One region of the Rhodococcus sp. NPDC003348 genome, then DNA from elsewhere that is predicted to be linked to it. Evidence: riboswitches for the same ligand, from Rfam matches in the RefSeq annotation. Region 1 holds a riboswitch; the other holds the start of a gene.
What was found. Region 1 has a riboswitch for thiamine pyrophosphate ahead of thiO (glycine oxidase ThiO). Riboswitches for the same ligand answer to the same signal wherever they lie in the genome.
Positions count from the first base shown of each region.

Region 2: linked by a shared signal. The riboswitch ahead of ACWDU4_RS04815 (purine-cytosine permease family protein) and the one ahead of thiO (glycine oxidase ThiO) in region 1 are both predicted to bind thiamine pyrophosphate.

Region 1 is NZ_JBSFRT010000058.1:13,721-29,120, forward strand. Features, by position in the region: gene ACWDU4_RS25990 (acetate kinase) at 1-696, shown strand, start outside; gene ACWDU4_RS25995 (tetratricopeptide repeat protein) at 718-3,003, opposite strand; gene ACWDU4_RS26000 (glutamate ABC transporter substrate-binding protein) at 3,012-3,998, opposite strand; gene ACWDU4_RS26005 (hypothetical protein) at 3,995-5,317, opposite strand; gene ACWDU4_RS26010 (NUDIX hydrolase) at 5,517-6,389, shown strand; gene thiE (thiamine phosphate synthase) at 6,490-7,200, opposite strand; TPP riboswitch at 7,227-7,338, shown strand; gene thiO (glycine oxidase ThiO) at 7,335-8,411, shown strand; gene thiS (sulfur carrier protein ThiS) at 8,419-8,634, shown strand; gene thiG (thiazole synthase) at 8,627-9,382, shown strand; gene ppk2 (polyphosphate kinase 2) at 9,503-10,450, shown strand; gene ACWDU4_RS26040 (ABC transporter ATP-binding protein) at 10,583-11,518, shown strand; gene ACWDU4_RS26045 (ABC transporter permease) at 11,518-12,312, shown strand; gene ACWDU4_RS26050 (adenylate/guanylate cyclase domain-containing protein) at 12,402-13,226, shown strand; gene ACWDU4_RS26055 (hypothetical protein) at 13,270-13,455, shown strand; gene thiD (bifunctional hydroxymethylpyrimidine kinase/phosphomethylpyrimidine kinase) at 13,443-14,309, opposite strand; gene thiC (phosphomethylpyrimidine synthase ThiC) at 14,320-15,400, opposite strand, start outside.
Region 2 is NZ_JBSFRT010000005.1:57,841-73,240, reverse strand. Features, by position in the region: gene ACWDU4_RS04875 (nitrite/sulfite reductase) at 1-1,100, shown strand, start outside; gene ACWDU4_RS04870 (phosphoadenylyl-sulfate reductase) at 1,097-1,846, shown strand; gene cysD (sulfate adenylyltransferase subunit CysD) at 1,843-2,778, shown strand; gene ACWDU4_RS04860 (sulfate adenylyltransferase subunit 1) at 2,781-4,067, shown strand; gene ACWDU4_RS04855 (sirohydrochlorin chelatase) at 4,099-4,845, shown strand; gene ACWDU4_RS04850 (THUMP-like domain-containing protein) at 4,879-6,033, opposite strand; gene ACWDU4_RS04845 (class I SAM-dependent methyltransferase) at 6,041-7,027, opposite strand; gene ACWDU4_RS04840 (enoyl-CoA hydratase/isomerase family protein) at 7,126-7,905, opposite strand; gene ACWDU4_RS04835 (NUDIX hydrolase) at 8,046-8,855, opposite strand; gene ACWDU4_RS04830 (ABC transporter ATP-binding protein) at 8,926-9,756, opposite strand; gene ACWDU4_RS04825 (thiaminase II/PqqC family protein) at 9,812-10,426, opposite strand; gene ACWDU4_RS04820 (TenA family protein) at 10,423-11,028, opposite strand; gene ACWDU4_RS04815 (purine-cytosine permease family protein) at 11,025-12,368, opposite strand; TPP riboswitch at 12,360-12,470, opposite strand; gene ACWDU4_RS04810 (ABC transporter permease) at 12,719-13,534, shown strand; gene ACWDU4_RS04805 (ABC transporter ATP-binding protein) at 13,548-14,288, shown strand; gene ACWDU4_RS04800 (ABC transporter substrate-binding protein) at 14,353-15,357, shown strand; gene ACWDU4_RS04795 (aminoacyl-tRNA hydrolase) at 15,382-15,400, opposite strand, start outside.

The sequences.
Region 1 (15,400 bases):
GCCGTCGCGGCGGCACACGGTGTGCGCCGCTACGGTTTTCACGGCACCTCCCACGAGTGGGTGTCCGCGCGGGTCGCCGAGGTGCTCGGACGCGATCTGACGGAGCTGAACCAGATCGTGCTGCACCTGGGCAACGGGGCGTCGGCGTCCGCCATCGCCGGCGGGCGGGCAGTCGACACGTCGATGGGACTGACCCCGCTCGAAGGGCTCGTGATGGGTACCCGCAGCGGCGACATCGACCCCGGGCTCGTGATGCACCTGCGGCGCAGCGCCGGACTCGACGTCGACGAGATCGACGACCTGCTCAACCGGCGGTCCGGACTCAAGGGGCTGTGCGGCGTCAACGACTTCCGGGAACTGCGCCGCCTGATCGACGAGGGCGACGCCGCCGCGGCGCTGGCCTACGACGTCTACGTCCATCGGCTGCGCAAGTACATCGGCGCCTACCTGGTCGCACTCGGCGGCGTCGACGCGATCACCTTCACCGCGGGTGTGGGGGAGAACGCCGTCGAGGTGCGGGCCGATGCGCTGTCCGGCCTGCACCGGCTCGGCATCGAGATCGACCCCGCACGCAACGCCGTGCGCAGCCACGAACCCCGCGTCATCTCCACCGACGGCTCCGCGGTCACCGTTCTCGTCGTGCCGACCAACGAGGAACTCGCGATCGCCCGCTTCGCCCGGGAGTTCGCCGGCTAGGCGTTCCGGGGATGCCGCGGCTCACCACCAGGTGCGGGGGCGGGTCCGGTTGGCGAGATCGACGAGGGTGTTCCGGTGCGCACGGCTGGACGTGTTGCGGGCCAACGCGCGCAGCACGGTCTCGGTTCCGGCGCGCAGGCCCCGTTCGGTGAACTCGGCGCCGAGGACGGGGCCGCGGTCGCGGTCGGCGACATGGCCGGACAGCACCCAGTCGAGGGCGGTGCCCAGGACCACCGCACGCATCTGCAGCGCTCGGCCCTCGTCGGGCGGCAGCGCCTGCACGCGACCCGCGGCGTCCCGCAGCGCCGCCTCGTCCAGCCTTGCGATCGGTGCCCCCGACAGCCGGGTCAGGGCCGCGGTCATCCGGGCGGTGGAGTAGAGGCGCGACGTCGGCGGGATCTGGTCCAGCGCGGCGACCGCGCCGGCGATGTCGCCCCGGTCGGCGAGCTGCCGGGACAGGCCGAATGCGGCGCTCACCACTCCCCGGTCGGTGCGCCACACCGTGCCGTAGTACTTCTCGGCGAAGGTGCGCCACTGGTGGGGATCGTCGGTGTGCCAGTGCTGCAGGATCAGTTCGGCGGTCGCGGCCAGCGCCAGCTTCGGGGCGATCTCCCCGGGCAGCGCGGCCAGCGTCACGTCGAAGTACGTCATCGCGGCCTCGTACTCGCCGACGAGCAACGCCACCATGCCGCGGTACCAGTCGACCCGCCAGTTGCCGCTCTTCGTCTCGGGGACCGTGTCGAGGACCCGGCCTGCGGACTCCCCGTCCCCGAGGTCGAGGAGGGCCTTCGTCTCGGCGAGCGCGATCTCCGTGGTGAACCCGGGCCCGCCGTCGGCGGTCCGTTCGAGGCCGCCCGCGCGGGCGCGGCGGATCGCGTCGAGGCTCTGGGCCGGTTCGGCGTGCACCGTCGCGGCGATCAACGTGGCACTGGGATCGGACGGATCGATCAGTGGAACGGCCAGCGCGGCAACGACATCCCGCGCCTCAATGGTGCCGTCGTGCTGTCGCCCGTCGAGGTAGACGTCGGTGCCCCGGACCGCCCACTCGGTGCCGAACACGGTGCGTCCGGGGCTGAACACCTCCGACAGGCCGGGGCGTTCCTCCCCGCTCTGCTGGGCCAGCACCTCGCGGAGCACGCCGATCAGTTGCCCCGCGGCCTCGGCGGCGCCGCCGAACCGGCGGTCGGGGTCGGGGTCGGTGGCGCGCAACAGGAACCGGTACAGCGACTCGTGCTCGGCGAGCAGTGGTGCGTCCGCCGGGGCCGGGATACCCGCCCGGTAGTGCCCGTTCTCCGAGGGCATGTTCAGGCACATCACGGCCAGCGTGCGTCCGACGGTGTAGATGTCGGTCGCGACGGTGGGGCCGGTGCGGAGGATCTCCGGGGCCTGGTAACCGGGGGTGCCGTACAGGTAGCCGAAGTCCTCGAGGCCTGCCACCGCACCGAGGTCGATCAGCTTGACCTGATCGTCGGTGATCATGATGTTCTCCGGCTTGAGGTCGTTGTACGCCAAGCCGATCGAGTGCAGGTAGTCCAACGCGGGCAGCACCTCGAGCAGGTACGCGATGGCCTGGTCGACGGGGAGTCGTTCGGGGCGCGGCCGGGCGCGGAGCGCGTCGCGCAGGGAGTGTCCGCCGACGTACTCCATCACGATGAAGCCGACGCTGCTGCCGTCCGGTTCCGGGTGCTCGACGAAGTTGTAGATCTTCACGATTCTCGAACTCTCGACCTCGGCGAGGAACTGCCGTTCGGCCAGCGCAACCGCCTGCGCCTCGGAATCCCCGGAATGCAGCAGGCCCTTGAGCACCACCCATCGGTCGCTGACGTTGCGGTCGACGGCCAGGTAGATCCAGCCCAGCCCGCCGTGCGCGATGCAGCCCTGCACCTCGTACTGGCCGGCCACCATGTCCCCGGCCGCCAGCCGTGGCGAGAAGTCGAACCCGGCGTGGCAGGCCGGGCAGGTGCCCGTGGTGTCGTCGAGTCCTCCGCGTCCCACCGGCTTGCCGCACTTCCAGCAGAACCTCTTGTTCACGGCGACAACGGGTTCCGTCATCACCGCGGTGGAAGGATCGGGCATCGCAACGGACGGGACCTCGACCAGTCCGCCGCCGATCCGACGACGCGCGCTCGTGCGGGTCCGCCCGGACCGGCTGCGCCTGCTGCTGCGCGCCGAGCCCGACCGGCCCGACGTGTCCTCCTCACCGGGGGTGGCGGCGGGGGCCGGCGCGGGCGTCGCCTGCGTGGGCCGTGCTCCCTGGGTGGGCCGTGCGGCCCGAGTGGGGGGCACCTCGTCGGGGGTCTCGCTCATCGCCTCGTTCAGTCCTCGTAGTGCGGCGTCGGAGGTGCGGGAGCGGGACCGATCGTGCCCAGCCAGCGGTTGTGGATGCGCTGCCACGTCCCGTCACCGCGGATCCGCTCCAGGGTCCCGTTGACCTGCCGCACCAGATCGGTGTCCGACTTGTTGACACCGATCCCGTACGGCTCGGAACTCAGTGCGGGGCCGACGAGTTCGAGGTTGGGGTCCTGGGAGGCCAGGCCCGCGAGGATCGAATCGTCGGACGTCACCGCGTCGACCTGACGCTGCTGCAACACCACCAGGCAGTCGCCCCAGTTCGGCACCGACAACACCGTCGCCTCCGGCTGCACCTGCTGAATGCGCTGCAGGTTCGTCGTGCCCGCGACCGCGCACACCCGGCGGCCGGAGAGGTCTGCCGCATCCCGGATGCCGGACCCCTTCATCGCGAGGACCCGTTGCCCGGCTTCGTAGTACACGGTCGAGAACCCCACCTTCGCCCGCCGTTCACATGTGATGGTCATCGTCTTCACGACCACATCGACGGTCCGGTCGTCGAGCGCCGCAACACGATCCGCCGACGAGAGGATGCGGAACTCGATCCGGTCCGGGTCGCCGAACAGGTCACGGGCGACTTCGTGGGCGATGTCCACGTCGAAGCCCTCGATGGTGCCCGTCGCGGGATTGCGGAAGCTGAACAGGTTGCTGCTGGTGTCCAGGCCGACGAGCAGCCTGCCGCGCGCCCGGATCCGGTCGAGAGCGGGTGTCGGCGCGGTGGAGCCCGCCGGTGCCGGGCGCAGGCTCGCGGTCGGGTCGCCGCAGTCCGGGGTGGGAGCGGTCGAGGTGGGCGACGCGGCGATCGCCGCACCCGACGGCAGCGGCGGCTCGAGGTACGTCGACGACGGCTCGGACGAGTCGGGTTCGGCGGTGGTGGCGCACCCACAGACCACCGCGGCGACGGCGACCAGCACCGCCCCCCACCGGCGGGTGGCAGTCCGGCGGCGCGTCACTGGTACTCCCGCAGCCGGGGCCACAGGCCGATCGCCACACCGGCGACCGCCACCGCGGCCAACCCGAGGATGCCCGGCGCCAGGCCGGTCAGCATCGACAGCGCCCGGTCGACACCCCGTCGCAGTTCCGTCCGTGTCTCCCCGATCGCATCGGTCAGCTGGGTGTCGGCGGCGGCGTACTGCGCGGCGGAGCCGTCACCACCCGGTGCGACGGCGACGGTGACGGCCGCCTGCCAGTCGCCGCGGGCGAGCAGCGCCATCAACCGGGTGTGCGCGCTCGCCCATGCCGAGCGGGCTCGGCCCGCGGCCGCGACCTCGTCGGACCCGACCTGCGGACCGACGCGTGCGACGCCGTCGAGCGTCGACCCGAGCTCGTCGAGGTGTCTTTCGAAGTCGCTGTTGTAGCGTCCGGTGAAGTCGCGGCGCACCAGTCCCAGCGTCTCGTCGGCGCGGGCCTGCTGCGCCAGGATCCGCGCGGTGGTCAGCTCGGTCAGCGGCCGCGCGCCGTGGTCGAGCGCGCGGGCGGTGGACGTCGCGGAGACGACCCCGGCGATCACCAGCCACCCCAGTGACGCGGTGACCGCCAGCGACGCCACGATCAGCCCCGCGTTCAGGCGTCGGCGGGTCCGGCGGGCGAGGAGCACGTGTGCCAGCAGCAGCGCGGCCAGGGTTGCCATCAGCAACGCGATCGACAGCCACGGCGGGGTCGCGAACTCGGCCTGGGTCTGCACGACCCGCGCGGCCTGTGCGGCATGCAACTGCTGTGCCAACGGCAGCAGCGTCGACTGCATCATCGTCGACGCCTCGCTCAGGTACGCCGATCCCACCGGATGACCGTCTCTGTTGTTGGTGCGGGCCGTCTCGATCAGACCCGTGTAGACGGGCACCCCCACCGACAGTTTCGCCAGCAGGTCGTGCGAGGCGGTGTCGGAGGTGTCGATCCCCGCGGCGGCGTCGACCAGGTCGGCGCCCGCGTCGGTGATCGCCTGCGTGTAGCGGTCGCGGACGGCGATCGGCTCGACGCCGCCGGACAGGAAGGCCGTCGTCGCCGCGGCATCGGCGATGGACAGCGAGCTGTAGATGTCCTGGGCCGCGAAGGCGAGTGGTTCGACCTCCGACTGCAGGGCGTCGAGGGTGCGCTGCCGGTCCGTGACCTGTGCCGCGGCCACGGTTCCGGAGACCATCGCCGCGATGACCAGTCCGATGCCGAGCATCGTGATCCGGGAAGGGCTGGTGCGCAGCCGCGATCGCAGCCGCGCGGACGGGCCGACCGGATCGCCGTCCGGCCCGGCGCCACGCGGCTGCGTGGAGGGGGCCACCCGTACAACCACCGCGCATCCCTTCGCACCTGGCTCGATCGCCGGACAGAGGGCAGCATATAAGCAGTAACCGTGCTTCGGCTCGATCGACTGGCTAAGTTCGAGGCGCGCGGTTCCGAAGGCGCATGATGCGTCTCGTACCCGGCCCGTCGGCCTGGTACGAGGTGATCCGAGTACACGGGGTAGGTGAGCGAAGTCGATGCGCGGTGACGGGGACGGCTGGGCGAAGAGCGGAGACGGCAGCCGCTACTGGGGACGGTACGGCGCTGCCGGTCTGCTGCTGCGTGCCCCGATGCCCGGCGGCGGGTCGGCCGTGCTGCTCCAACACCGGGCCGCGTGGAGCCATCAGGGCGGAACATGGGCCCTGCCCGGCGGAGCCAGGGACTCGCACGAGACCACCACCCACGCCGCGGTTCGGGAAGCCGAGGAGGAGGCCGGGATCGACTCCGCCCACCTCCGGGTGCGGGCGGAACGAGTCACCGCCCGCGCCGCCGGCGGGGACTGGACGTACACGACGGTGATCGCGGACGCCGAGTTCACACTGGACACCGTGCCGAACGGGGAGAGCACCGAACTGCGCTGGGTGCCCGAGGATCAGGTGACGGACCTGCCGCTGCACCCGGGCTTCGAGGCGAGCTGGCCGGGATTGCGGGCCGCCCCGGTGCGATTGCTCCTCGACACCGCCAACGTCGTCGGGTCGCGTCCCGACGGCTGGTGGCGGGACCGCGCAGGCGCGACCGGGCGGCTACTCGCCGGCATCGCGGCAACCCTGCCGCGGACGATCGAGCTCCCGGACGGCGGGTTCGGTTGGCTGCCGCGGGTCGAGGCGGTGCTCGAAGGTCAGGCCGCGGCCGTCGCCGAGGCGGACGTGCGGGTTCCGGTGCACGTCGCGTCGGGCAGCGGCGACGACACCCTCGCACTCCTCGCGACCGGCCCGGGCGGGGCGACCACCCTGACCGGCGTCGCGGGTGAACTGACCGCCGTCGTCACCGCCGACCGCGGCCTGCGTGACAGGCTGCCGGAGACGGTGCTGCGCTTCTCGCCCTCCACCGTGCTGTCCTGGTTGGACTGACCGCTTCGCCCACCCTCGCCGAGGTTCCCTAATGTCACATTGGGTATCGCCAAGTGAGCCAATGTGACATTAGGGAACAGCTGGCGAGGGGGGAACGGGGTCAGCGGGCGGCGGCGGCGTTGCGGTCGAGGGCGTCGGCGAGGGAGCGGGCCGCGGCCTGCGGATCGCGGGCCTCGGTGATCGCCCGCACCACGGCGACCCGGGTGGCGCCCGCGTTCAGGACTTCGGGCAGGCGCTCCTCGTCGATGCCGCCGATCGCGAACCACGGCATCGTCGGATCCGACTCGGCGACCTGGCGGACCAGCTCGAGACCGGAGGCGCTGCGGCCGGGCTTGGTCGGGGTCGCCCACACCGGACCGGTGGCGAAGTAGTCGACACCTTCCTCGATCGCGGCGAGCTGCGCCTGCGCGCGACTGCCGGTCGAGCGGCCGATCACCACGTCCGGCCCCACGATCTCGCGCGCATAGTGCACCGGCAGGTCGCCCTGCCCGAGGTGCAGCACGTCGGCCCCGGACGCCAACGCGAGGTCGGCGCGGTCGTTGACGGCGAGCAGTGCACCGTGTCGTCGGCACGCGGCCGCCAGTTCGGCGAGCGCCGCCAGCTCCTCGCGGGCCTCGATCCGGCCGAACTCGCGTTCGCCTGCCGAGCCCTTGTCACGGAGCTGGATGATGTCGACACCGCCGGACAGGACGGCGTCGGCGAACTTCGCCAGGTCGCCGCGCTCCCGTCGGGCGTCGGTGCACAGGTACAGGCGCGCGGTGGCGAGGCGTTCGCGCGGTGTCGGGTGATGACCGGCTTGCGAGGTGGGCACGGGGCCAACGGTAGTCTCTGGGTGAACGAAAGTGACACGGGAGTCCCGGCGAACGCGGGGCTGAGAGGGGGCTCGCGAGCCCCGACCGTCAGACCTGACCCGGATCATGCCGGCGCAGGGAGTGAGGTGGAGTGGTGAACGGAACCGTCGCGGTGGTCGGTGGCGGCGTGATCGGACTGTCGATCGCGTGGCGCGCGGCCCGGTCCGGGTGGGCGGTGACCCTGCACGACCCGGCCGTCGGGTCGGGGGCCTCGTGGGTGGCGGGCGGCATGCTCGCCCCGCTGTCCGAGGGCTGGCCCGGCGAGGACGAGGTGCTCGCCGCCGGGGCCGCGTCCCTGGACCGGTGGCCGGGGTTCGGGGCCGAACTCGAACGGGCGACGGGCGAGACGCTGTTCACCTCGCAGAGTTCGATGACCGTCGCGCTGGACGCCGCCGACGCGACGGACCTGCGCACCGTCGCCGAGTGGCTCGACGGGCGCGGCTACCGGCTGGACCTGTTGACCCGCGCGCAGATCCGGGAAGCGGAACCGTCCCTCGCCCCGACGATCAGGCTGGCGCTGCTCGCCGCCGCGGAGTTCGCCGTCGACAACCGCGCGCTGGTGCGGGCGCTGCGGTCCGCGTGTGCGGCCGCCGGGGTGACGTTCGTGGCCGAGGCCGTCGCGGACGTGGACGCGCTGCCCGCCGATCAGGTGGTACTCGCCGCAGGCACGGCCGCGGCGCGGCTGTGGCCGGGGCTGCCGGTGCGACCGGTCAAGGGGGAGGTGTTGCGGCTGCGGTATCGGCCCGGCGTGGCGCCCGCGCCGAGCCGGACGATCCGCGCCAGCGTCCACGGCAGGCCGGTGTACCTGGTACCCCGCGGCGACGGACTGGTCGTCGGCGCCACCCAGCACGAGTCCGGTGACGACACCGCCGTGACCGTGGCCGGGGTCCGGGACCTGATCGCCGACGCGCAGGCCCTGATGCCCAGCATCGGCGAGTACGAACTGCACGAGACTGCCGCGGGTCTGCGCCCGATGAGTCCCGACAACCTGCCGATCCTGGGCCGGGTCACCGACCGGGTGGTGCTCGCCGCCGGGCACGGCCGCAACGGCATCCTGCTGACCCCGCTGTCCGCGGACGCGGTGGTCGCCGAACTGAACGGCACGCCGCTGCCGGAGGCGACGTCCTGTCGCCCGGAACGCTTCGGCACACTGGTTTCGACGCACGAATGAGGAATCGATGACAGACATGGTGAACATCGGGATCACCGTCAACGGCGAGGACCACCAGCTGTCCGAACCGACGACGGTGGCGCAGCTTCTCGCCCGTCTCGGCCTGCCCGAGAAGGGCATCGCGGTCGCGGTGGACGGTGCCGTCGTCCCGCGCGCCACGTGGGACCGCGTGGTCGAAAAGGGTTGGGAGATCGAGATCCTCACGGCGGTGCAGGGTGGGTGACCAGCTGACGATCGCCGGTCGCACCTTCGGGTCCCGGCTGATCATGGGGACCGGCGGTGCCGCGAACCTGACGGTGCTCGAGGAGGCGCTCGTCGCGTCCGGTACCGAACTGACCACCGTCGCCATGCGCCGGGTCGATGCCGCCGGTGGCACCGGCGTGCTCGACCTGTTGCGTCGGTTGGACATCGCGCCGCTGCCGAACACCGCCGGTTGTCGTGGTGCGGCGGAGGCGGTGCTGACCGCGCAGCTGGCCCGGGAGGCTCTGGAAACCGACTGGGTCAAGCTCGAGGTGATCGCCGACGACCGTACCCTGCTGCCCGATGCCATCGAACTGGTCAGTGCCGCAGAGCAACTCGTAGACGACGGCTTCACGGTGCTGCCGTACACGACCGACGACCCGGTGCTGGCGAAGCGGCTCGAGGACGTCGGTTGTGCGGCGGTGATGCCGCTGGGCGCACCGATCGGCACCGGGCTGGGCATCTGCAACCCGCACAACATCGAGATGATCGTCGAGGCGGCGGGGGTGCCGGTGATCCTCGACGCCGGCATCGGCACCGCCAGCGACGCGACCCGTGCGATGGAACTCGGCTGCGACGCAGTGCTGCTGGCGACCGCGGTCACCCGTGCCAAGGATCCGGCCCTGATGGCGTCCGCGATGGCGTCGGCCGTCACCGCCGGGTACCAGGCGCGGCGGGCCGGCCGGATCCCGAAGCGGTTCTGGGCGCAGGCGTCGTCACCCGAACTATAGGATTTTCGTCCGCCGCGCGGCCTGCCGGACGGGTCGCGCGGCGGTAGTCTCGACAACGTGAACGAGCAGCAATCCGGTCACGCACATCCTGACGGGCAACGAGCCGACGGGAACTTCGAGCTGGCCGCACCCGAAACCATCGACGTCACCCCGGAGATCGACGAGATCGGCGAGCTGCTGCGCAAGTCCGGTCGCGCCCGGCCCGAAGAGGGCCCCGACGCGCCGTGGCGGCACGGCTACCCGTACGACAAGAAGATGACGCGGCGGCAGTACGAGTTCCGCAAACGTGCCCTGCAGATCGAGATGCTCAAGCTGCAGGCATGGGTCAAGGAGAACGACGAGAAGATCGTCATCATCTTCGAGGGCCGGGACGCGGCGGGCAAGGGTGGCGCGATCAAACGGTTCACCGAACACCTCAACCCCCGTGGTGCCCGCGTGATGGCGCTCGAGAAGCCCACCGAACGCGAGCGGACCCAGTGGTACTTCCAGCGGTACGTGGCACACCTGCCCGCCGGCGGCGAGATCGTGCTGATGGACCGGTCCTGGTACAACCGGGCCGGCGTGGAACGGGTCATGGGCTACTGCACGCCCACCGAGTACCTCGAATTCACCCGATCGGCACCGGAATTCGAACGCATGCTGGTGCAATCGGGCATTCGTCTGGTCAAGTTCTGGTTCTCGGTCGGGCGGGAGGAACAGCACGCGCGGTTCGTGGCCCGGAGCACCGACCCGGTCAAGCAGTGGAAGCTCTCGCCGACCGACCTGGCGAGCCTCGACAAGTGGGACGCCTACACCGAGGCCAAGGAGAACATGCTGTTCTACACCGACACTCCGCACGCGCCGTGGACGATCGTCAAGTCCAACGACAAGAAGCGGGCGCGGCTCGAGGCGATGCGCTGGGTGCTGTCGAAGTTCGACTACGCAGGCAAGGACCCGCGGGTCGTCGGGACCCCGGATCCGTTGATCATCGGTCCGCCGCAGACGGTGTACGACGAGGGCGAGATGCCTGCCGACCGGTTCCCGACCATCCCCGATCCGGTGAGCGGGAACGGTCAGGTCCGACCCTGACATCCCCGACGCGCGCCGTGTCGCGACGACGTCGCGGCCCCGGCGCGGTACCGCCGTGTCATCCCTGAGGACGACACGACGCGCGACCTGTGGAGGATGTGCGCGCCGGGTTTTTCCGGAATGCTGGCGGGCATGATTGAAGTGAGGGGATTGACGAAGACATTCGGGGACGTGAGGGCGGTCGACGACCTGACCTTCACCGTGCGTCCCGGAATCGTCACCGGCTTCCTGGGCCCGAACGGCGCAGGAAAGTCGACAACCATGCGGATGATCCTCGGTCTGGATCGGCCCACCGCCGGTGTCGCGCTGATCGACGGCAAGCCGTACCACGACCTGAAGCAGCCGCTGCGCACCGTCGGTGCCCTGCTGGACGCCAAGTGGGTGCACCCCAACAGGTCCGCGAAAGCGCACCTGCAGTGGATGGCCGCATCCAACGGGATCCCGGGCTCGCGCGTCGACGAGGTGCTGCGGCTGGTCGGCCTGACCGAGGTCGCGGGCAAGAAGGCCGGCGGGTTCTCGCTCGGCATGGCGCAGCGGCTCGGGCTGGCGGGTGCGCTGCTCGGTGACCCGAAGGTGCTGCTCTTCGACGAGCCGGTCAACGGTCTCGACCCGGAGGGCATCGTCTGGATCCGCAAGTTCATGCAGCAGCTGGCCGCGGAGGGGCGCACCGTCCTCGTGTCCAGCCATCTGCTGTCCGAGATGGCGCTGACCGCGGAACATCTCGTCGTGATCGGTCGCGGCCGACTCGTCTCCGACTCGCCGGTCCACGAGTTCGTCGACCGGTCCTCCGAGTCGTCGGTGCGGGTGCGCAGCCCGCAGCTCGACGCACTGAAGTCCGCGCTGGTCGCACAGGGTCTGGCCGTGCAGTCGGACGGCGTCGGGGAGAACGGGGCCGCGGTGCTGATCGTTCGTGGCGCCACCACCGACACGGTCGGGCAGATCGCCGGTGGACAGGGCATCGTCCTGCACGAGCTGTCCGCGCAGCGTGGCTCGCTCGAGGACGCGTTCATGAAGATGACCGGCGACGACGTGCAGTACCAGGCCGACGTGATGGGAGGGGCGCTCTGATGGGTGTCGTGGCAGCGGAACGCATCAAGCTCACCTCGACGAAGTCGCCGTTGTGGTGCACCGTCGCGATCATCGCGCTCGGGCTCGGCCTGGCCGCGGTGATCGGCCTGACCGCGAAAGTGAGCCTGACCGCGTACAACGACCAGCTCGCGAACGGCGAGAATCCGGGCATGGACCCGTTCCTGCCCACGCTGGCCGACGCGGTCGGCGGCGTGACCGGATTCGGCGTGCTCGTCCTGATGATCCTGGCGGCGCTGGCGGTGACCAGCGAGTACCGGTTCGGGATCATCCGGACCACCTTCCAGGCGGTGCCGAAGCGCGACACCGTGCTGATCACCAAGGCCGGGCTGATCGGGATCTTCGGTGCCGTGCTGACGTTCGTGCTGACCTTCGGCGCCTACGCGATCGCCAAGACCACCGCGGGCAGCGAGGCCGGTGCCCTCCTGAAGCTCTCCGGATCCGACGCCTGGCGTGCGATCTACGGCGTGCCGATCTACGCGCTGCTGTGCGTCGTGCTCGCCGTCGCGGTCGGGTCGCTGGTGCGGCAGTCGGCCGGCGCGATCACCCTGCTGCTGTTGTGGCCGCTGCTGATCGAGTCGCTGTTCGGCCTGTTCGGCAAGGTGGGCCGGGAGATCCAGCCGTTCCTGCCGTTCGCGAATGCCAACCACTTCCTCGGCTCCGATCAGGGCATCGACTGGCATTGGGGTCCGTGGGGCAGCCTGGTGTACTTCACCGCGTTCGTCGCGGTCGTGTTCGGGGCGGCCCTGTTCGTCGTCAACCGCCGCGACGCGTAGGCACTTCGTGCCTGTGAGTCCTTTTGGCCCCCACGCGCGCCAAAAGGACTCACAGGCGCATGTGTGTGACCGGTGGTTACACTTCGTCGATGACCGAGCAACCCGAGGGCGGTGACGGCCGCGGCCGCGTCGCGTCGGCCCTGGCCTGGGCGTTGGCGGTCGACAGGGCGCCCGCCGCGGTGGACGCAGTCCGCCGGGTGCGCCGGGCGCTGCCCGGCGATCCGGGGTTCGGGGACCCGCTCTCCACCGCCGGACCGGGCGGGGCGCGGGCCGTCGCCCGGGTCGCCGACCGACTCCTCGACGATCACCCCGGGGTCTCCCGGGAGGTCGGCCTCGGCGCGCTGCAGGTGTGGCAGGCGCTGCTCGAACGCACCGGCCGCGGCCGCGGCACCCGCGCGATGACGCTCGTGTTCACCGATCTGGTCGGCTACTCGGACTTCGCGCTCGCCGCCGGCGACGAGGCGACGGTCGAGCTGCTCCGCGCGGTCGCGCGGGCGATCGAACCACCGGTCGCCGACCACGGCGGCCACGTCGTCAAACGGATGGGCGACGGCATGATGGCCGTCTTCGCCCGACCGGATGGCGCGCTCGAGGCGGTGTTCGAGGCCCGCGCCGCACTCGCGACGGTCGAGTGTCACGGCCACCGGCCCCGGATGCGGGTGGGCGTGCACACGGGCATGCCCAGGCAGGTCGGTGCCGACTGGCTCGGCGTGGACGTCAACGTCGCCGCGCGAGTGATGCAGGCTGGGGCCGACGGCAAGGTGATGGCGTCGGCGGCCACCGTCGACGCCCTGGGGTCCGACCGCCTCGACGAGCTGGGATTGCGGGTCCGTCCCTACCGCCGCGGACTGTTCGCCAGCGCCCCGCGCGGAGTGCCGAACGACCTCCAGATGTACACCGTTCGGCCGCTGTGACGCGACCATTGCCTCCAGTGCCCACGGCGCCGACACTGGAGGCATGGTTGATCGGGAACAACGCACACCCTTTTACGGACTCGTCCTGATCCTCGCCGCGATGGCGGGTGCGTTCGCCGTGAACTACTACGGCTACGGGGCCTACTGGTTCCGTATCGCCGTGTATCTCGTGGCGGCGGCCGTGGTCGCGGTCGGGTTCGTGATGACGTTCAGGGACTACTCGCGCTGACCTTCCTCCGCGCCCACGTGCAGGCGCCAGAGCGGCGAGACGGGCCCGTGTCCCGCGCCGAGGTCGTAGGACGCCGCGAGGCAGCGGGTCACCCATTGCTTCCCGAACTCGACGGCCTCGGGCATCGTGCGGCCGTGCGCCAAGGCACACGCCACCGCGGCGGCGAGGGTGTCACCGCCGCCGTGATCGTTGCCGGTGTCGATCCGCGGGCTGGTGAACTCGTGGAAGCGCTCACCGTCGAACAGCAGGTCGGTCGATTCGGTCGACGTGCGCAGGTGCCCACCCTTGACGAGGGCCCACTGCGCCCCCAATCCGTGGAGCGCCTCGGCGGCGCGACGGGCGGTCGCGTCGTCGACGACGTCGACACCGGTGATCAGCCGCACCTCGTCGAGGTTCGGCGTGACCAGCGACGCGATCGGGATCAACGTGTGCCGCACCGCGTCGAGGGCCTCCGCGTGCAGCAGTGGGTCGCCGTGCATGGACGCGCACACCGGGTCCACCACCAGCGGGACCGGTTGCCCCTTGCCGATGCCCACCTCGGTGCACACCTGCGCGACGGACTCGATGATCGCGGTGGACGCGAGCATGCCGGTCTTCGCGGCGCTCACCCCGATGTCGCCGACCACGCTGCGCACCTGGTCGGCGACGATCTGCGGCGGGATCTCGTGAAAACCACTGACCCCAACGGAGTTCTGCACCGTCACCGCTGCGACGGCGACGCATGCATGCACACCGAGCATCGCCATCGTGCGGGAGTCGGCCTGGATTCCCGCACCGCCGCCGGAATCGGTCCCGGCGATGGTGAGGGCGCGGACGGGCGTCTGCCCGTCGGGGGTCAGTGGCAGCAGGTTCACAACGAAAAGCCTATCGATCGGCCGAGACGACGGGCAGGTACACCTGCCCGCCGGAACGGGTGAACTCGTCGGACATCTCCGCCATGCCTGCCTCGATCGCGGTCGCGTCGGTCAGGCCGTGCTCCTCGGCGTAGGCCCGGACATCGGCGGAGATCCGCATCGAGCAGAACTTCGGGCCGCACATCGAACAGAAGTGCGCGGTCTTCGCCGGTTCCGCGGGCAGCGTCTCGTCGTGGTACTCGCGGGCGGTGTCCGGGTCGAGGGAGAGCGCGAACTGGTCGTGCCAGCGGAACTCGAAACGGGCCGTGGACAGTGCGTCGTCACGCTCCTGGGCACGCGGATGACCCTTGGCCAGGTCCGCGGCGTGCGCGGCGATCTTGTAGGTGACGACACCGACCTTCACATCGTCGCGATTCGGCAGTCCCAGATGCTCCTTCGGGGTCACGTAGCAGAGCATCGCGGTCCCGGCCTGGGCGATCATCGCCGCGCCGATCGCCGACGTGATGTGGTCGTAGGCGGGCGCGATGTCGGTGGCAAGGGGGCCGAGGGTGTAGAACGGCGCCTCCTCGCACCACTCCTCTTCCAGTCGCACGTTCTCGACGATCTTGTGCATCGGCACGTGCCCGGGACCCTCGATCATCACCTGCACGCCATGGGATTTCGCGACCTTCGTCAGTTCGCCGAGGGTCCGCAGCTCGGCGAACTGGGCCTCGTCGTTGGCGTCGGCGATCGAGCCGGGACGCAGTCCGTCGCCGAGCGAGAAGGTGACGTCGTAGCGGGCGAGAATCTCGCAGAGTTCCTCGAAGTGCGTGTACAGGAACGACTCCCGGTGGTGTGCCAGGCACCAGGCCGCCATGATCGACCCGCCACGCGAGACGATGCCGGTGACCCGCTTCGCCGCCAGCGGTACGTACCGCAGCAGCACCCCGGCGTGCACCGTCATGTAGTCCACACCCTGCTCACACTGCTCGATCACGGTGTCGCGGTACAGCTCCCACGTCAGCTTCGTCGGGTCGCCGCCGACCTTCTCGAGTGCCTGGTAGATCGGGACCGTGCCGACCGGGACGGGGGAGTTGCGCAGGATCCACTCC
Region 2 (15,400 bases), on a different contig from region 1:
AGATCGTCCGCCGCTACATCGGCGACCCCGCCTACTCGAACCTGCCGCGCAAGTTCAAGACCGCGATCTCCGGCCAGCAGGACGTGGTCCACGAGATCAACGACGTCGCGTTCATCGGCGTCAACCACCCCGAGCACGGACCCGGACTCGACCTCTGGGTCGGCGGCGGCCTGTCCACCAACCCGATGCTGGCGCAGCGGGTCGGGGTGTGGGTGCCGCTGGACGAGGTGCCGGACGTGTGGGAGGCGGTCGTCTCGATCTTCCGCGACTACGGCTACCGGCGCCTGCGCAGCAAGGCGCGGCTGAAGTTCCTGATCAAGGACTGGGGCATCGAGAAGTTCCGCGAGGTGCTCGAGACCGAGTACCTGAAGCGGAAGCTGATCGACGGCCCCGCCCCGGAGAAGCCGGCCCGTCCGATCGACCACATCGGCGTGCAGAAGCTGCGCAACGGGCTCAACGCCATCGGCTTCTCCCCCATCGCAGGCCGGGTCTCGGGCACCATCCTGACCAAGGTGGCGGACGCGGTGGCCGCCGTCGGCTCCGACCGCGTCCGCTTCACCCCGTACCAGAAGCTGATCGTGCTCGACGTGCCCGACGACAAGGTCGAATGGCTGATCGACGAGCTCAAACCTCTTGGTCTGCACGGACGGCCGTCGCACTGGCGGCGGAACCTGCTGGCGTGCAGTGGCATCGAGTTCTGCAAGCTGTCCTTCACCGAGACCCGCAAGCGGTCCCAGGTGCTCGCGCCGGAACTCGAGGAGCGGCTGGCAGACATCAACGCCTCCCTCGACGTGCCGATCACGGTGAACATCAACGGCTGCCCCAACTCGTGCGGCCGCTCCCAGATCGCGGACATCGGGTTCAAGGGCCAGCTGGTCGACGACGGCGAGGGCAACCAGATCGAGGGCTTCCAGGTGCATCTGGGCGGCAGCCTCGGCCTCGACGCCGCGTTCGGCCGCAAGCTGCGCCAGCACAAGGTGACCAGCGAAGAGCTGGGCGACTACATCGAGCGCGTGGTGCGGCAGTTCGTCAAGCACCGCAACGAGGGCGAACGGTTCGCCGAATGGGCAGTCCGTGCGGACGAGGAGGATTTGCGATGACAACAGGTCTCGACCTGACCGACGCCACCGAGGCCGATCTCCGCGACCTTGCCGCGCAGGGGGCGGCAAGTCTCGACGGCGCGTCCGCCGAGGAACTCCTGCGCTGGACCGAGGACACCTTCGGGGCGGCGAGCGTAGCGACGGGGAATCAGCGCAGCCAGTACATCGTCGCGTCGAACATGCAGGACGGGGTGCTCGTGCACCTGGCGGCGCAGGTGCATCCCGGCGTCGACGTGCTGTTCCTCGACACCGGCTACCACTTCGCCGAGACGATCGGCACCCGCGACGCCGTCGAGGCCGTCTACGGGGTCAACGTGATCAACGCCAAGGCCGAGCAGACGGTCGCCGAACAGGATGCCCTGCTGGGCAAGGACCTCTTCGCCCGCGACGCCAACGAGTGCTGCCGGCTGCGGAAGGTGGTGCCGCTGAAGAACACCCTCGCCGGATACAAGGCGTGGGTCACCGGCATCCGCCGCGTCGAGGCACCCACCCGGGCCAACGCACCGCTGATCTCGTACGACGAGGGCTTCGGCCTGGTGAAGATCAACCCGATCGCCGCCTGGTCCGACGAGGACATGCAGAACTACATCGACAGGCACGGCATCCTCGTCAATCCGCTCGTCGACGAGGGTTATCCGTCCATCGGGTGCGCGCCCTGCACCTCCAAGCCAGCTCCCGGCTCCGATCCGCGCAGCGGACGTTGGGCCGGCAACTCCAAGACAGAATGCGGGTTGCACGCCTCATGACTGCTGAACTGACCGACATCCGACCGCTTCTGGACGGCGCCGACTTCGACACCCTCGCGGCCCTCGAATCCGAAGCCATCCACATCTTCCGCGAGGTCGCCGGCGAGTTCGAGCGCCCGGTGATCCTGTTCTCCGGCGGCAAGGACTCCACGGTGCTCCTGCACCTGGCGATCAAGGCGTTCTGGCCGGCCCCGATCCCGTTCGCGCTGCTGCACGTCGACACCGGGCACAACCTGCCCGAGGTGCTGGCGTTCCGGGACCACGTCGTCGAGAAGTACAACCTGCGCCTGCACGTGGCCAACGTCGAGGACTACCTCGCCGACGGCCGGCTCACGGAGCGGCCCGACGGCGTCCGCAACCCGCTGCAGACCGTGCCGCTGCTCGACGCGATCGCCGAGCACCGCTTCGACGCGATCTTCGGTGGCGGGCGCCGGGACGAGGAGCGCTCGCGGGCCAAGGAGCGGATCTTCTCGCTGCGCGACTCGTTCGGCCGCTGGGACCCGAAGAAGCAGCGCCCGGAGCTGTGGAACCTGTACAACGGCAAGCACTCCCCCGGCGAGCAGGTGCGGGTGTTCCCGCTGAGCAACTTCACCGAGCTCGACATCTGGCGCTACATCGCCCGCGACGACATCGAACTGGCGAGCATCTACTACGCCCACCAGCGCGAGGTGTACCAGCGCGACGGCATGTGGATGACCTCCGGCGTGTGGGGCGGACCGCGCGAGGGCGAGCAGGTGCAGACCCTGTCGGTGCGCTACCGCACCGTCGGTGACGGCTCCACCACCGGCGCGGTGCTGTCCGAGGCCGCCGACAACGACGCCATCCTGGCCGAGGTCGCGGCGTCGCGGCTGACCGAGCGCGGCGCAACGCGCGGCGACGACCGAGTTTCCGAGGCGGCCATGGAAGACCGCAAGCGAGAGGGCTACTTCTGATCATGAGCGACCTGTTGCGCCTGGCTACGGCCGGCAGCGTCGACGACGGCAAGTCCACCCTGGTGGGCCGGCTGCTGTACGACACGAAATCCGTTCTGGCCGACCAGATCGACGCCGTCACCCGCGCGTCGGTCGACAAGGGCCTCGACACCCCCGACCTCTCGCTGCTGGTCGACGGCCTGCGCGCCGAACGCGAGCAGGGCATCACCATCGACGTCGCGTACCGGTACTTCGCCACCCCGAAGCGCAGCTTCGTGCTGGCGGACACCCCCGGTCACGTCCAGTACACCCGCAACACCGTCTCGGGCGCCTCGACCGCGCAGCTGGTGGTTCTGCTCGTCGACGCCCGCAAGGGTGTGATCTCGCAGACCCGCAAGCACGCGGCCGTCCTCGCGTTGCTCGGTGTGCCGAAGCTGGTGCTGGCCGTCAACAAGATCGACCTCGTCGAGGATCCGGCGACGGTGTTCGCGGACATCTCCCGCGAGTTCAACGAGCTGACCTCGTCGCTGGGCTGGGCGGACGAGGACGTCGTGGAGATCCCGGTCTCCGCGCTGCACGGCGACAACGTGGCCGTGCGCTCGGAGAACACCCCGTACTACGACGGTCCGACGCTGATCGAGCACCTCGAGTCGGTTCCGGTCGATTCCGAGCCGCACCGTGTGGGCCTGCGCTTCCCGGTGCAGTACGTGATCCGGCCGCGCACCGCCGAGTTCCCCGACTACCGCGGGTACGCAGGCCAGGTCGCCGCGGGCGAGGTCCGCCCGGGTGACGAGGTCGTGGTGCTGCCGTCCGGCATCCGCACCACCGTCGCGCGGGTCGACACCGCGGACGGGGAGCTCGCCGCCGCGCACGCGGGCCGCAGCGTCACGCTGGTGCTCGAGGACGAGGTCGACATCTCCCGCGGCGACACCATCGCCTCGCCGCAGGACGCCCCGGAGCCGCTGGGCGAGTTCGAGGCGACCGTGTGCTGGCTGGCCGAGAAGCCGCTGCACCCCGGTGCCCGGCTGCTGCTCAAACACGGCACCCGCACCACGCAGGCCATCGTCGGCGCCATTGTCGAGCGGTTCGACGAGCAGGAGCTGACCACGGAGCCGAGCCCGGCATCGTTGCAGCTCAACGAGATCGGCAAGATCTCGGTGCGCGTCGCGGAGCCGATCGTCGCGGACGACTACCGCGTGAACCGGCACACCGGGAGTTTCCTGCTGATCGACCCGGCCGGTGGCAACACCCTCGCTGCCGGGCTGGTCGGCGACGCGATCGCCGCCGTCGAACTGGGCGAGCGGGTCTAGCTCGGTGACACCGCCCCTGATCGCCGCGGCGGTGCCGCCGATGATCCTCGTCGCCCACGGCAGCCGCGACCCGCGCTCGGCGCGGTCCGTCGCGGCGGCCGTGGCGGCGGTCAGGGGCGCCCGGCCGGATCTCGACGTCCGGCTCTGCTTCCTCGACCTGTCCGCCCCGTCGGTGGACCAGGTCGTCGACACCGTCGCCGCGGAGGGCCATTCGTCGGCCGTGGTCGTGCCGTTGTTGCTGGGCAACGCCTTCCACGCCCGCGTGGACCTGCCGGGACTGCTCGCGGCCGCGCGGGCGCGGCACCGCGGCCTGGATCTGGTGCAGGCCGACGTCCTCGGCGACGACGACCGCCTCGTCGGCGCGGTCCGGGACCGTGTGCGCACTGCCGGCGTCGCGCTCGACGACCCGCAGGTCGGGGTGGTGCTCGCCGCGGTCGGCTCGTCCCGCGCCGAGGCCAACGACCGCACCGCCGCAATCGCGCCACGGCTGCTCGCGGGCACGTCGTGGTCCGGTGCGCGGGCATGCTTCGCGACCACCGATCCGTCGCTGTCGCAGGCGGTCTCACGACTGCGGGCGGACGGTGCGCGGCGCATCGTCGTCGCCCCCTGGTTCCTGGCACCCGGGCTGCTCACGGACCGCATCGACACTGCGACGGACGCGGTGGCCCCGGATGCGCTGCGCGCCGGCGTGATCGGCGACCATCCACTGCTCGTGGAGGTCGTGCTGGATCGGTACCGCGAGGGCCTCGAGCTCGTCGCGACCACCCGCGCCGCCTGACACCGCTTCGCCGGCACCCGCCCGCAGGGAGAGTTACGCGCGGGCGCCGGGCTCGCAGACGAACGCCGTGGGCGTGCGGCCGATCCGCGTGAGCACGACGCTCAGCGAGCGGCCGCCCTTCAGTTTGAGCTTGGGCCGCAGCACCGCCGGGTCGACGTCGACACCGCGGACCAGGATCTCCGCGACACCGCAGTCCATGCGGGTCAGTTCCTGACGCAGCGCCTTCTCGGAGTACTTGAGCTGCGCCAGAATCCGGAAGCCGCGCACCCCCGTCGGAACCGTGTCGCCGGTGAGGTAGGCGATCCGCGGGTCGAGCTGCCAGAGCCCGTGCCGGGCGGCGTAGTGCCGTACCAGCCCGGCCCGCACCACGGCACCGTCCGGGTCGACGATCCACTCCCCCGGCTCCCTTTCCGGGATCTCGTCCGGTTCGGCGTCGGTGATCTCCCAGCCGGTGCCGTCGGCGGCGAGGACCGTCGCACGCCGGTGCACCCCGGCGCCCGCCAGACCCGGCGACCACAGGCATGCCTCACGCACCCCGCCGGACAGGGAGACGATCTCCACCTCGCCGTCCCAGCCCAGCTGGTCGTAGTCCAGGCCGGGTGCACACTTGACCGCGATGTCACGTCCGGAGTACACGTCCAGCAGGTCCGGCAGCGGCGGCATCAGCGCGGCCGGGTCGTGCCTGCGTTTGCCCCCGGACCGCCGGGCGGGGTCGGCAAGCACGACCGTGCCACGACTGCACGGCGCCAGCGCGTCCGCGCGGATCACGGTGGCTCCGGGCACGTTCCACGCCGCCATCGCGAGGCGGACGGGGTCGAGATCGCTGCCGAGCACCACGCCCGCGATCCCGACGAGCGCGGACAGTTCCGCCCCGATGGAACAGGTGACGTCGTGCACGTCCCGGCCGGCGAGCCGCAGCGCCCGCCGGCCCGCGACCACCGTCGGTGTGGCCTGCTGCAACGCGTCGTCGGTGAGCAGCCAGTCGTGTCCGGCGAGCTTGCCCTCGGCGCGACGTCGCAGCAGCACCGTCTCGACGAGCGCACCGGCCCGGTCCCCGAAACGCGTACGCACCCGGCCGATGTCGGCCAGGTGCGTACGCGGCGAGAACTCCAGACGATCCACCTCGGCGAGGTCGGCGGCGGCGGCGCTCAGATACCGGACATCCGAGGTGGTGAAGTCGTATCCCACCGGTGAGTCAGGACTCCTTCTCGCCCGGCTTCACGCCGGTGATCATCGCGTTGTAGAAGAAGCCGCGAGGGACGACGCGCTTCATGATCTTCTCGTCCACCCAGCTCAGGGCCTTGAAGCCACCGAACGCGAACTTGGCCCAGTTCCAGCCGAGCTTCCCCTCGGGCACCGCGGCCTCGAAGGTGCGCACAGGCCATCCGAGCATCGCGGCCGTGAACTCCTCGGTGGCTGCGTGCACCTGCACCGCCCCGGCGGAACGCGCCATCTTCTCGAGGTCGTCCGGGTCGAAGGTGTGGATGTCGACGACCGCCTCGAGCGCTGCGGCACGGGAGGACTCGTCGAGTTCGGCCTGCGGGCGACGCCAGCCCTGCAGCGGACCCAGCTTCGTGACGTTCGTGGTCACGTACCAGGTGGCACGGCTGAGCCAGCGGGCGTAGAAGTCGCCGACCGTGGTCGGCTCACCGGCGAACACGAAGCGCCCGCCGGGCTTGAGCACCCGGATGACCTCGCGCAGCGACTGCTCGACGTCCGGAATGTGGTGCAGGACGGCGTGCCCGACGACGAGGTCGAAGGTGTTGTCGTCGTAAGGGATCCGCTCCGCGTCGGCCACCCGGCCGTCGACCGGCAGGCCCAGGCCCTCGGCGTTGCGCAGCGCGACCTTGACCATGCCCGGCGACAGGTCGGTGACCGACCCGGTCTTCGCGACGCCGCCCTGCATCAGGTTGAGCAGGAAGAAGCCGGTGCCACAGCCCAGTTCGAGCGCCCGCTCGTACGGCAGCGGCTGGTCCCCCGCGACCGCGTCGAAACGCCCGCGGGCGTATTCGATACAGCGCTCGTCGTACGAGATGGACCACTTCTCGTCGTAGGTCTCGGCCTCCCAGTCGTGGTAGAGGACCTGGGCCAGCTTGGTGTCCTTGAGCGCCGCCTCGACCTCTTCGGCCGTGGCGTGCGGGTTCGGCGCCGGGTCGACGCCGTTGTTCGGGCTTGCAGTCATGGAGGAGAGCCTACCCTGCAGTAAGCAATGAACAAGTTCTAGTTTTTCAAATTCCCGGGCCCCGGGCGGCACGCCACGCACCGCCCGGGACACCGGCGTCACTTGCCGACGAACTTCGCCTTGCCGGGGCCGTTCTCGATGAACGAGGCCATGCCGATGGTCCGGTCCTCGGTCGCGAACAGGGCGGCGAACTGGGCGGCCTCGATCTTCAGGCCGGTGTTCAGATCGGTGTCCAGCCCCTGGTCGATGGACGCCTTCGCGGCGGCCAGCGCACGGGAGGCGCCCCCCACGAACTGCGACGCCCACGTACGGGCGGCGTTGTACACCTCGTCGGGGGCGACCATCTCGTCGATCAGGCCGATCTGCAGCGCCTCCTCGGCGCCGACGAAACGGCCGGTGAACACCATGTCCTTCGCCTTGGCCGGGCCGATCAGCCGAGCCAGGCGCTGGGTGCCGCCGCCGCCGGGGATGACGCCGAGCAGCACCTCGGGGACACCGACCTTGGCGTTGTCGCCGGCGATCCGCCGATCCGCGCCGAGCGCGATCTCGAGTCCGCCGCCGAGCGCGTAGCCGGTGATCGCGGCGACCGTCGGCTTCGGGATGTCGGCGATCGCGCCGAGCGCCGACTGCAGTTCACCGGCGATCGGAGCCATGTCGGCATAGGTCATCTCCGCCATCTCCTTGATGTCCGCGCCGGCCGCGAACACCTTCTCGCCGCCGTACACGATGACGGCCTTGACCTCGTCGTTTACGGTGGCCTCACGTGCCGCCGCCCGCAGCTCCTCCTGCAGCTGACGATTCAGGGCGTTCATCGGGGGACGGGCCAGTCGGATGGTGCCGATGCCGTCGGAAACTTCGAGGGTTACGAACTCAGCCATGAGCGGAAGGCTACCGCCTGCGCCTGAACCGAATCCCGGCGGCGCCACCGCTCGCTCCGAACCCCATCCGACGGCGCTACCGCTTGCTCCGAACCCAATCCGACGGCGCTACCGCTTGCTCCGAACCCAATCCGACGGCGCTACCGGTTGCTCCAGGGATGGACTCCGGCGGCGTAGTAGGGGTCCTGCCCCGGGAAGCGCACCCGCAGCTGACCTTCCTCCTGGTAGAGCGTCGGCAGGATCCGCGGGATCTCCGGTTCGGCCGCGAGAACCGCATCCACCGACCCGAACTCGGCGATCGACCGGAGCTGCGTCCACGTCGGCGGCAGCAGCATCGTCCTGCCTGTCCGCCAATCGGCGATCGCTTCCTCGGGCGTCTGCCACGCGACCTCGGCGGCCTCCGACGTCTCGCCGTCCGCGGTCTGTCCCGTCGGCGCGGCGGCGACGAAGAAGCGGGTGTCGTAGCGGCGGTGCTCACCGACCGGGGTGATCCAGTTCGCCCACGGGCGAAGCAGATCCGCGCGCAGCACCAGGCCCTCCCGGGAGAGGAACTCGCTGAACGAGAACTCCCGCGCCTCGAGCTGCTTGCGCGCCTGCGCGTAGCCGGCGGTGTCGGCGACGACCGTGTCCGCGGTCGGGCCGGCGAGCAGGACCCCGCACTCCTCGAACGTCTCCCGCACCGCCGCGCAGACCAACGCCTTCGCCCGCGCCTCGTCGACCCCGAACCGCTCGGCCCACCACGACACCGGGGGCCCGGCCCACGCGACGTCCGCGGTCGCGTCCTGCGGGTCGACGCCGCCGCCGGGGAACACCGTCATCCCGCCTGCGAAGGCCATGCCGGCCACGCGGCGCAGCAGGAACACCTCCGGACCGGACGCGCCGTCGCGCACCAGGATGACGGTAGAGGCGTCCTTCACCGAGACGTCGGGATGCAGTTCGTTCGAAGCCATGTGACGCAACTTACGCCCCGCGAACCACCCTCCACCGTCAGCCCCTCCCCGACATGGGAAGGGGGTGGGGTCAGCGGCGGTGCTGGCCGGGCAGGCGGCTGCGGCGGGCGAAGAACCGGCCGTCGACGCGGTCGAGGGCGATGGATTGGCTGAACGCGGTGGTCAGGTTCTCGGCGGTGATGACGTCGTCGATCAGACCCTGCGCGACCACCTCACCCTCCTTCAGGAGCAGGGCGTGCGTGAAGCCCGGCGGGATCTCCTCCACGTGGTGGGTGATCAGCACGGTCGCCGGCGCATCCGGGTCCGCGGCCAGGTCACCGAGGCGGGCGACGAGTTCCTCGCGGCCACCGAGGTCGAGGCCGGCGGCGGGCTCGTCCAGCAGCAGCAGTTCGGGGTCGGTCATCAGTGCCCGGGCGATCAGCACCCGCTTGCGCTCGCCCTCGGAGAGGGTGCCGTAGGTGCGATCGGACAGGTGCTCGGCGCCGATGCTCTCGAGGATCTCCACCGCACGGTCGGTGTCCATCGCCTCGTATCGCTCACGCCAGCGGCCGAGGACGGCGTAGCCGGCGGAGACGACGAGGTCCTTGACCAGTTCGTCGGCGGGCACCCGGTGTGCGAGCGCCGAGGACGACAACCCGATCCGGGGCTTGAGTTCGTTGACGTCGACCCGTCCGAGTGTCTCGCCGAGCAGATTCGCATTGCCCGACGTCGGGTGGACCTCGCCTGCGGCGATGCGCAGCAACGAGGTCTTGCCCGCACCGTTCGGGCCGAGCACGACCCACCTCTCGTCGAGCTCCACCTTCCAGGTCACCGGACCCACCAGGGTCACGCCGCCACGGCGGATCAGGACGTCGTCGAAGTCGATGAGCAGATCGGGATCAGGTTCGGACACGGCAGTCATCTTCCCGCACCGGTGTTGCGGGAGTGAAACGGGATCAGAAGCGCGTGTCGCGGGGTCACACCAGCGCGTCCCAGAACTGCTCCTCGAACACCGCGACCCGCCCGAACGCGGTGCGCTGCGCGTCGGTGGGTTCTCCCTCCCCGAGCAACGCCCCCAGGTCCTCGACGTACGTGGCGAACGGCGCCGCGCTCCAGTTGTCGATGAACTCGCGGTACCGCGACTCGGCGTCGGCGGCACGTTGCCGCACGGTCGTCCAGGCGTCCAGGTAGGCCTTCTCGATCCCGTACAGCACGGCGGACGCGACGTCGTAGCCGTCGTGCAGGCTCGCCAGCATGAACGAGGTGTATGCGATGCACCCGTCGCTCGGCCGGTGCCCGTGTCGATCCAGACCTCGCCGCTCGAGCTCCGCACGAAACAGGTCGAGCTCCGAAGTCAGAGCGGCGATTCCGCCCGCGATGACGTCCCGGGAACGCTCGTCGGGGGCGAGGCTGAGCACCCCGCCGAGGAACCGCCGGAACTCGACGACGAAGGCGTGGTCCTCGAGCAACCAGCGGTCGAAGGCCGCCTCCGGCAGGGTGCCGTCCGCGGTGGCGAGCACGAACGGGTGCTCCGCCGACCGCTGCCACCGCTGCGCCTCGCCCAACAGCAGGGCCTGCGCCGTCGTACTCACCGCGCGTCCCAGAACGCGAGCTCGTGCCGCATCGCCGTCATGAACGCCTCCTCCGCGACCGCCGCGTCCGGCGCCGCCTCGTCCAGCATCTCCGCACACCGGTCGGCGAGCGCCGCGAATCCCGGATCCGCGTAGGTGTCCACCCAGCGGCGGTAGCGGGGATCGGCGGGCGGGTCCTGCGCGAGGGCAAGGCCCAGCTGCGAGTACCCCCACATGCACGGCAGCAGCGCCGCCAGCCCACGCCCGTAGTCCGCGGCCGACTCGAGCAGGAACTCGGTGTACGCCGCGCACTGCGGGCTCTTGACCGCGGTGCCGAAGTCCGCACCGAACGGCTCGGACAGCTCTCGGTGCAGACTCAACTCCTCGTGCAGCGTCGAGTGCGCCAGGTCCACCAGATAGCCGAGGTGCCCGTCGGGGGCCTGCCACGCCAGGCGCGCGAACACCCGGGTGTAGTCGAGCAGGTACAGGTAGTCCTGCTCGAGCCAGCCGCGGAACAGTGCCGGATCCAGGTCGCCGCGCGCGATCCCCACGACCGTGGGGTGGGCGAGCTGCTCCGCGAGCAGCGCCCGCCCCTTCTCCTGCAGTCGGGACGAGAGAGTCACGCCCGCACCACCTTTCGCTTGTCGATCAGGCCGAGCAGCAACGCCAGCCCGGCGGCGACCACCAACGCGGCGAGCGACGCGGACCAGCCGGAGGCCGGGATCCCCAGCGACGACTGCAGATTCGTCCACCAGCGCGTCCAGCCGGCACCGAAGCCGGTGAAGTAGGTCGGCGTCACCAGCTGGTAGACGACGAACCCGGCGACCCACGGCACCAACATCACCCAGCGGGTGGGCGACTGGGCCGACACGTCCCAGTGGCCGCGCCGGAGCAGGTAGAACGACGCCAGGAAGGTTCCGGTCAGCGGCACGAACACGGCACCGATCAGGAACAGGAACGGCTCGTAGCTGTACGCGTCGACCGTCAGCGCGAGCAGTGTCGCGACCACGCCGACCCCGATCACGAGGAATCGGCGGTCCAGGTTCGGTCGCAGGTTCTGCGCACTGATCGCGGTGGAGTAGATGTTCGCGAACGCCTCGTCGACCTCGTCGACGAGCAGGATCAGCAGCGCAACCCCCGCCAGCGGCAGGACCAGCAGGCTGCCGATCACCTCGAAGCCGGGTTCGAGCCCGAACGCGACGAACGCCAGGACGCCGAGCGCGAAGAAGGCGACCGTGGCGCCGCCGTAGCCGACAGTGGCGCCGAGGAACGCCGCCCGTGGGGACCGCGAGTGCCGGGCGTAGTCGGCTGCCAACGGAACCCAGGAGATCGGCATCGCGATCACCAGGTCGACGCTGGTCCAGAACCCGGCGAAGCTGCCCTCGGTCAGCGACGGCAGATCCTTCATCAGCACGTTCACCAGCAGGTACACCGTGGACGCGAGCGCCGCCCAGACCGCATACCGGGCCAGGATCTTGACCACCCGCAGCGGGTACAGCGCCATCACCGTCGCCAGCACACCGCCGAGCAGCACGAACGGCCACCGCTGCCACCCGGTCAGCCGGGCCGCGGTCTCCGCGATCACGAACACCTCGAAGGTCGCCCAACCGACACACTGCACCAGGTTCAGCACCGTCGGCAGCGCGGAGAGCCGGGTACCGAGCAAGCCGCGCATCATCACCATCGCGGGGGCGCCGACCGAGGCGCCGGCAGCCGCACACAGCCCGAGCAACGCCGACCCGATCAGCGCACCGACGACCACCGCGAGCAGCGTGGCGAGCAGCGACTGTCCCTGCAGCACCGCGAACGTCGCAGCGACCGGCAGCAGCAGGGAGATTCCGAGATTGCCCCACAGGCCGACCTGCGCGCCGAATCCCAGGGTGCGGGTTGGTGATTCGTCCAGGGTGAAGGACGGCTCGGCCTGAGCCGACCCCGGTGACGGACGTGTCGGTACGACGGACATCGCACTGCTCCCTACGCCGGAATGACCCGGATCAGGTGTGACGGTCGGAGCAGCCGTGCTCCCTCTCAGCCCTACGACGCCAGGGCTCCCGTGCTGGATGGACGACGCTCACACTAGGCCGTCGTCACGGCGCAGTCCAAGCCGCCCCCTGCCCCACAAGAACGCCGACCCGGCTGCGCCCATCGAGCCGACCCGGCTGCCCAACCCGAGCCGACCCGCCTGCCCACCCCGAGCCGACCCGGCTGCGCGACGGTATCGCTCGCGCTGATTCCAAACCTTCCCGACGTCGGCCCGCCCGCGCACCATGACGCCCTGACCCGCCGTGTGCGGGGCCATCAGAGGGGGTTCCGTTGTCCGTGACCACTGCCGCAGAGGCGCCGGTTGCGCCGTCCGCCGGGTCGCAGGCGCACCACCGCCGCCACGGTCTGCTGCGGGCGCTTGCACCGCTCACGCTGCTGCTCGTCTGGCAGATCGGCAGCCGGACCGGACTGCTGTCCGAGCGGGTGTTGCCCGCGCCGTCGGTGATCCTCGAGGCCGGCGTCGAGGTCTTTCGTTCCGGCGCGCTGACCGACGCCCTGCTCGTGTCCGGGCAGCGGGTCCTGATCGGGTTCGCGCTCGGCGCCGTGCTTGGCGTCGGCTTCGGCGTCGTCGCCGGTATCGGCCGGATCGGCGAGTACATCGTGGATCCGCCGTTGCAGATGCTACGAACCGTACCGCTGTTCGGCCTGATCCCGCTGTTCATCATCTGGTTCGGCATCGGGGAGGAACCCAAGGTCTTCCTCATCGCGCTCGGCGTTGCATTTCCCCTGTACCTCAACACCTTTGCCGGGATCCGCCAGCTGGACCCGAAGCTCCTCGAACTCGGCCAGGTGTTGCGGCTGAGCCGGACCGAGCGGCTGCGCCGGTTGGTGATCCCCGGTGCGCTGCCGCACATCCTGGTCGGGTTGCGTCAGAGCCTCGGCGTGGCATGGCTCTCGCTGATCGTCGCCGAGCAGATCAACGCCGGCAAGGGTCTCGGGTACATCGTGAACAACGCGCGCGAGTTCCTGCGCACCGACATCGTCATCTTCGGACTGCTCGTGTACGGACTGCTCGGGCTGGTCACGGATGCACTGGTACGCGGGCTGGAGCGGCGGGCGCTGCGCTGGCAGCCCGCCGCGGCCTGAGGAGGACCACGTCATGACAGACACCATCACCGCCTCACCGGTGTCCACGGCTCCGGCCGCCCGAGTCACCGGTCTGCGGAAGAACTTCGGTGGCCGGCCCGTACTCGACGGGATCGACCTCGAGATCCGCCGCGGCGAGATCGTCGCCCTGCTCGGACGCAGCGGATCGGGCAAGTCGACTCTGCTGCGGGCCCTGGCAGGCCTGTCCGGCGACCACGAGGGGCAGGTCACCACCGACGGATACCCCACCGTCGTCTTCCAGGAACCCCGGCTGGTCCCGTGGCTCGACGTGACCACGAACGTCGAACTCGGCCTGCCCGACCCCCGCCGTGGTCCGGGACGCCGTGACCGGGCGGCCCGGGTGCTCGGCGAGGTCGGTCTCGGGCATCGCCGGGACGCGTGGCCGTTGACGCTGTCCGGCGGCGAGGCGCAGCGAGCAGCCCTGGCCCGGGCGCTGGTCGCGGAACCGACGCTGCTGCTGCTCGACGAGCCGTTCGGTGCGTTGGACGCGCTGACCCGGCTCTCGGTGCACGACCTGTTGCTCGGCCTGTTCACCGAGCACGGATTCGGCGTCCTCCTCGTGACCCACGACGTGACCGAGGCGGTGGCACTGGCCGACCGGGCCCTGATTCTGGACGGCGGCCGCATCGCCCACGAGGTGCCGATCGCCCTGCCCCGCCCGCGCAGACGCGCCACCGCCGAGACCGCCGAGTACTCCGCCCGACTGCTCGAACTGCTCGGCGTACCCACCTGAGCCCGACTCCACCGCCGCCGTTTCCCACCGCCGACCGCTCCTCACCGAAACAGGACCACACCCAATGAAACTCAGCACCTTCGGCCGTCGACGACTCGTCGGACTGGCCGCGATCACCGCCACCGCGCTGGCACTCACCGCGTGCGGCGGATCCGACGGCGACGCCACCGAAGCGGCAGCGACCGGACCGGTGGACCTGTCCACCGTCACCCTCGAGGTCGGTGACCAGAAGGCCACCTCCATCGAGGTTCTGCTGCGCGCGTCGGGACAGCTCGAGAACCTGCCCTACAAGATCGAGTTCTCCTCGTTCACCGCGGGACTGCCGCTGATCGAGGCCGCGAGCGCCGGCGGCATCGACCTCGCCCAGACCGGCAACACCCCGGTGATCTTCGGTGCCGCGTCGAAGGCGGACATCAAGATCGTCGGAGCGCTCGAGGCGACCGGTGAGGGCGACGCGATCCTGGTCGGCAAGGATTCCCCGGCGACGTCGGTGGCGGATCTGAAGGGCAAGAAGATCGCGACGTTCAAGGGCAGCTCGGCGCACGCGAACCTGCTGCTGCAGCTGCAGAAGGCGGGTCTGGACCGCACCGACGTCGAGACGGTGTTCCTCTCCCCCGCCGACGGATACACCTCGCTGACCAAGGGCGACGTGGACGCCTGGGCGACATGGGATCCGTACACCGCGATCGCCGAGAAGGAATCCGGCGCGCGGGTGATCGCGACCGCCGACCAGGCCGCCAACGGCTACAACTTCTGGGCCGCGTCCGGCGCCGCCCTCGACGATCCGGGCAAGACCGCGGCCGTCGACGACTTCCTCGGCCGCTACGCCGCGGCGACCGCGTGGTCGCAGGACAACCTCGACGAATGGTCCGCGAAGTACGCCGAACTCACCTCGATCAGCCCCGACGCGTCGCGAACCACCTGGACCCGGTCGATCAAGCAGCCGATTCCACTGACCGATGCCGTGGTGGCCTCCGAGCAGGAGATCGCCGACGCGTTCACCGCGGCCGGGGAACTGCCGGGCACGGTCGACTTCGCCGGGGCGGTCGACCGGAGGTTCGAGGGCTAGGACGCCGCTCCCCGGCCGGACGGGTCAGAGGACGGCGATGACC